One region of the Acinetobacter sp. UBA5934 genome, then DNA from elsewhere that is predicted to be linked to it. Evidence: predicted binding sites of a transcription regulator. Region 1 holds the regulator's gene; the other holds the start of a gene.

Region 1 (3,199 bases):
TTGCTGCGACCTTATTTTTAAAATTTTTCATGACCCATCCTTATTCAGTTTTCTGCCTCATTCGCCTAAACATCTCGATTGTTTTTCTGCTGCGTTGAGGTGCAGTTCATTCATCCAATATAATTTTGACAATAATCATTGTCAATATAATATATGACCAATGCTAAAATCAAAGACCATTCATCTATTTACAGCATAGGTCTACAGACAAATTCTTGTTAACATAGCTCAAAATCTCGATTTCATTTGGCACATCACCTTTATGACTGAACCACAGCAAAATCTTGAACAACAACAAAATAAGCCGTTAAAAAGCAAAGAACGTCAATTTAAAGGCCTGTCTTTAACTGAACGTAAACAGGCACGTCGGGAAAAGCTGATTGAAGCCGGGATAGAAGCGTATGGCTCACAGGGTTTTTTTGCAGTGACGGTGAAAGACATTTGTAATGAAGCCAAACTTACTGAACGTTATTTCTATGAATCTTTTAAGAAAAGTGATGAACTGTTTCAAACCATCTTCTTAAAATTGATTGATCAATTGCAGCATAATGTCATGCAGGCGATCATGCAGGCCTCGACTGATCCGCGGAAAATGATCGAAGCCGGTTTAACTGCTCTGCTCACTACCTTAAAAGATAATCCGGGTATGGCCCGCATTATTTATATCGATGCCATGCTGGTTCAAGAGCTGCATAATCAGGCCACCATTCATGAAACCATGTTGCGTTTTGACCGCATGATTCATGCCTTTGTCATGTTAATGATGCCGCATATTGACCGTTCTGAACGGGAAATTTCACTCGTCGCAACCGGACTGAATGGTTATGTTACGCAAATTGCCATTCGCTGGGTGGTCAGTGGCTTTAAGCAATCGATGCAAGAGGTTTTGTCATCTTGCAGTATTGTTTTTCTGTCTTTGCTGGATACTTTTTCAGAAAAAGAAAAAATATTGAAAAAAGAAAGCTCTTCCTGATTTAAAGCTTAAAACCTATACAATGCGTTGAATTCATTAAATTTAGATCACTGATTTTTCTAAAATTGTTTATATTGCAGTATAAAAATTGTCACAATTTTTTGCGAAATTCGCCAGAGCAACCTCTTTTGCAATGATACTGTCATAATTAATCTTTGTAATAAGCCTGTCATAAATAAAAAACGGTTCACCGTTAACATCAAATAGGATATTGCGTTGTGAAAGATGACTATATATTAATCGTCGATGACGAACTTCCCATTCGAGAGATGATCCATACATCTTTAGACATGGCAGGCTTTCAATGCTTACAGGCCGAAGATGCAAAACAGGCTCACCAGATGATTGTGGATCAACGTCCTGCGCTTATTTTATTGGATTGGATGTTACCGGGTGGCGTTAGTGGGGTCGATTTGTGCCGCCGCTTGAAACGCGATGAAACCCTGTCTGAAATTCCAGTTATTATGTTGACGGCTCGCGGTGAGGAAGATCATAAAGTTCAAGGTCTGGATGCCGGTGCTGACGACTACATGACCAAGCCTTTTTCTACCCGGGAACTGGTTTCACGTATTAAGGCGGTGCTTCGCCGTGCCAATGCCTTGAGTGGCGAAAAAACCATTGATGCTAATGGTCTGATACTGGATCCGGTTAGTCAGCGCGTCAGTCATGGTCAAAATATTTTAGAAATGGGACCGACTGAATACCGTTTGCTGGCATTCTTCATGACCCATCCGGAACGGGCCTATACCCGCGCTCAATTGCTGGATCAGGTTTGGGGTGGTAACGTATATATTGAAGACCGTACCATTGACGTACATATTCGCCGGTTGCGCAAAGTGCTAGAGCCTTTTGGCGCAGACCGCTATGTACAAACCGTTCGTGGCACAGGTTATCGTTTTTCTACTCGCGCAGATGTCGCATTAGGTTAGTCGTTTTCTAGGTAAACCGTGTTTTATGTATGAACCCTACCCCATCCCTGAACTTGCACGAGAACATAAACGATTCCGTTACAGCAGTTTATGGACTTTTGCCAAACAAGATTTACGTCTGCTGGCCTTTTTACTGCTCATTGCAGGTTTAATTGGCCTAGGGATTGGGTATTTCTGGGTTTTTATCCTCATTGCCTTCGCAACATTTTTTATTCTGCAATTACGTTCACTGTATTTGGTCAATGAATGGATTTCCAATCGTCCTTATGATGTTCCGCCCAATCTGGATGGCATCTGGGGCGCATTGCTGTTCAACGTCTACCGTTCCCAGCGTCAGGAACGTATTGTACAGGCGGAAATGGTCGGCCTGATTGATCGCGCGCAATCGTCACTGGTAGCGCTGGCTGAAGCAGTGGTGCTGATTGATGAACTGCATCAGATTGAATGGTGGAATCCGGCTGCAGAAAAATTACTCGGTATTCAACCGCTAGACCGTGGTCGCAATATTTTAACCCTGCTTCGTCAGCCGAATTTTATTGAATATTTTAACAATATTGACCAAGCACCCGATGGTCTGAAAATGAAATCTTCCGCCTTTGAAGACCATTATGTACAAGTCAAAATGACCCGTTTTGGGGGCGAAAGCCGGCTGCTGGTGGCTTATAACGTGACCCGGATGCATAACCTGGAACAAATGCGTAAGGACTTTGTCGACAACATTTCCCATGAATTACGCACACCGCTTACAGTCCTCAGTGGTTATATTGAAACCTTTACCGATCAGGAAGATTTGAATCCGCGCTGGAAACGTGCCTTTGATCAGATGCAGGCGCAAACCAAACGCATGAATGCCCTGGTCAATGATTTATTGCTGTTGTCACGTCTGGAAAATGACAAAAAAATTGCTAAAAATCAGATTATTGAAATGCCAAGCCTGATGAACCAGCTGTTTGATGATGCACAGGCATATAACGTGGACTATCACCATACCCTGAATCTGGATATCGACAGTCATTGCGACCTGATTGGTTCAGACATGGAACTGGCCAGTGCCTTTAGCAACCTGATTACCAATGCCATTAAATACACCCCTAAGGGTGGCACCATCACCATGGGTTGGCATGATGATGGTGAACACGGCATCTTTACCGTTGAAGATACCGGGATCGGGATTGACCCCAAACATTTGCCGCGCTTAACCGAACGCTTCTATCGGGTAGATAGCGCGCGCAGCCGTCAAACCGGGGGAACCGGCTTAGGTCTGGCGATTGTTAAACATGTGTTGATGCAGCACGGC
Region 2 (3,199 bases), on a different contig from region 1:
TTCATCCATGTTGATGTCGATGATTTGCGCACCGGCTTCAACTTGCTGCTGTGCAACTTCTAAGGCTTCGGCAAAGTTTTCTTCACGGATCAAGCGTAAGAATTTCTTAGAACCGGTCACGTTGGTACGTTCACCGACGTTCACGAATAATGATTCTTCAGTAATGTTAAATGGTTCTAAACCGCTTAAACGGCACGCCGGTTTGGTTTCAGGCACCTGACGCGGCTTGATGTCTTTAACTGCATTGGCAATGGCGCGGATATGATCCGGCGTAGTTCCACAACAACCGCCAGTAATGTTAATCAGACCGCTTTCTGCGAATTCTTTAATGAATGCCGCAGTTTCTTCGGGAGTTTCATCATACCCACCGAAGGCATTTGGCAAGCCGGCATTTGGATGGGCAGAAACAAAGGTATCGGCGACATCGGAAATGGTTTTTACGTGCGGACGCATGGCATCTGCACCAAGCGCACAGTTGAAACCAATCGACAGCAAGTCACCGTGACGAACCGAGTTCCAGAACGCTTCTGCTGTTTGACCGGTCAAGGTACGGCCTGAAGCATCGGTAATCGTGCCTGAAATCATCAATGGCAATTCATAACCAATCTGGTTGAAGACTTCTTTCACCGCAAAGATCGCTGCTTTACAGTTCAGGGTATCGAATACCGTTTCAATCAGCAGAATATCTGCACCGCCTTCAATCAAGGCGTGTGCAGCTTGAATATAGTTTTCTTTCAGTTCATCAAACGTAATGTTACGGAAAGCCGGGTCATTCACGTTTGGTGAAATTGAACAGGTACGCGATGTCGGGCCAAGTACACCCGCTACGAAACGCGGTTTTTCTGGGGTTGAATATTTTTGGCAGGCTTCTTTGGCAATACGCGCCGCTTCACGGTTAATCTCTGAAACCAAATCTTCCATATGGTAGTCAGACATTGAAACCTTGGTGCCGTTAAAGCTGTTGGTTTCAATAATGTCGGCACCCGCTTCAAGATAAGCTTCGTGAATACCTTGAATAATATGCGGTTGTGTCAGAACCAAAAGGTCATTGTTACCTTTTAAGTCAGATGCCCAGTCAGCAAAACGCTCACCACGGTAGTCGGCTTCTTCGAGTTTATGACGCTGAATCATGGTGCCCATTGCACCGTCGATAATCAGAATCCGTTGAGCGAGCAGCTCTTTTAGGGTGGCAAGCGTGGACATAAATAACCCCAATCCGATGGAATATAAAATCGGCAAATATATTAACAGAATTCAGTTCATAATGACTGATATTCGGTACATTTCCTGAGCGCACTGTCGACCTTGCCGAATAAATAGCCTTACGCCCTAAAGACAGGCCTTTAAATCAGCTGTCATAAATTCTTCATTAAGTTGTCATCTTTAGCCTGCATGCTAGGTGGAATCTCAGTCAGCAGAGTTTGGCTGTCATTTATTTCATGCTTTGTAATATTACTGAAAATGGCTGAAGTATAGACAATTGGAAATGAGGATTTTATTTTAAGTACATGAAAAATATAATTTAAGTTAAGTGGTTTTCTCGGGATTCGAGCGGGATATTTAGCAAATAAAGTACGAAATATTGCTTTATATGACAGCTGTTTGTCATATAATTGTCACAATTAAACTGAACAATAGTGGGGATTTTATTATCCCCCTTGAACCGTCTGCATGAATTCTAATATTCCTCCCGTCCAAGATCAGGTGCCATCAGCACCAGCGAAATCGACGAATGTGCATGTTGCTACACCGAAATTTTTTATGCCGGTGTTTATCACGGTGATTATTTCTACTTTGGTGTATATCGGTTTTCAGCTTTCTACCGATTTGGCTCATGTTCCAAGCTTAAGTTTATATTCCGTTATTCTTTTAGCGACTGCGTTGTTAATTGCTTTAGGTTTTGAATTCGTTAATGGTTTTCATGACACGGCCAATGCAGTAGCAACAGTTATTTATACCAATGCTTTATCTGCCCCTGTTGCTGTAATGTGGGCAGGTTTTTGTAATTTTCTCGGGGTGATGGTTGCAAGTGGGGCAGTAGCCTACGGCATCATTGCTTTATTGCCTGTCGAACTGATTATGAATGTCGGTTCAGGCGCAGGCTTTGCCATGGTTTTTGCCATGCTGATTGCCGCGATTCTGTGGAATTTGGGTACCTGGTTTTTGGGTATTCCGGCATCAAGCTCACATACTTTAATCGGTTCGATTTTAGGCGTGGGTATTATGAACTATCTGCTTCATTCAGGCGCTGGCGCAAGCGGCATAGATATGGAGCAGGTGATGAAAGTGGGTAAAGCACTGCTGTTTTCTCCGCTGATTGGTTTTGCTTTTGCTGCTGTCCTGTTTTTACTGGTGAAAAAAATCTTCCGTAAACAGCTGGAGCTTTTTCATCCGCCTGAAGGCAATAAGCCGCCACCGCCGTTAATTCGTGCGATTTTGATTTTCACTTGTACTGGCGTAAGTTTCGCGCATGGTTCAAATGATGGTCAAAAAGGTATGGGCTTGATTATGCTGATTTTGATTGGTTGTGTACCATTAGCGTATTCTTTAAATAAGAACTTAGACAATGCACATATTCAGTCTTTTCAGCAATTGTCTCAGCAAACGGCTACGGCTATTTATCCGCAGCATGAAAATATTACGGATGAGCAGGCACGTACTGTCATTACCAAATATATTCAAACTAAAGAAATGAACCCTGCAGTGGTTCCAGCTTTAGCGGGCTTGACAGATCATTTGGGTGAGCGTGTTGCCAAATATGGCGATATCGATAATATTCCAGAGGCTGAAGTTTCTGTGATCCGTAATGACATGTATCTCAGCACGACTGCATTTAAGCGTTTAGATAAAGCTGAACAGCTTCCTGCAATGTCAAAAGATCAAGACAAGTTAGTTAAAGAATATCGTAAAAACCTGGATTCATTCCTGCAATACATTCCGACCTGGGTGAAAGTGGCCGTTGCTCTTGCACTTGGTCTGGGTACCATGGTCGGCTGGAAGCGTATTGTGGTCACTGTCGGTGAACGTATTGGTAAAAACCATATGACTTATGGTCAGGGCATGTCAGCTGAACTTGTCGCAATGACGACGATTGCTGCTGCTGATGGTTTGGGTATGCCTGTATCGACAACACACGTTTTAAATAGTGCAGTCGCAGGTACCATGGTCGCCAATAAATCAGGTCTGAATTTACAAATGG

What was found. Region 1 encodes PhoB, which activates phosphate uptake and scavenging genes when phosphate is short. Its sites were predicted from a motif close to TGTCATNAANCTGTCATAA; they were not measured.
Region 2: a site for PhoB is predicted at 1,590-1,608, ahead of B2Y23_RS14105 (inorganic phosphate transporter). Genes of this name have one in related genera too.

What each region holds. Positions count from the first base shown of each region.
Region 1 covers NZ_DJDC01000085.1:25,040-28,238, forward strand. The annotation lists gene B2Y23_RS06120 (SDR family NAD(P)-dependent oxidoreductase) at 1-31, opposite strand, end outside; gene B2Y23_RS06125 (TetR/AcrR family transcriptional regulator) at 263-973, shown strand; gene phoB (phosphate regulon transcriptional regulator PhoB) at 1,192-1,902, shown strand; gene phoR (phosphate regulon sensor histidine kinase PhoR) at 1,928-3,199, shown strand, end outside.
Region 2 covers NZ_DJDC01000191.1:9,460-12,658, reverse strand. The annotation lists gene metH (methionine synthase) at 1-1,203, opposite strand, end outside; gene B2Y23_RS14105 (inorganic phosphate transporter) at 1,672-3,199, shown strand, end outside.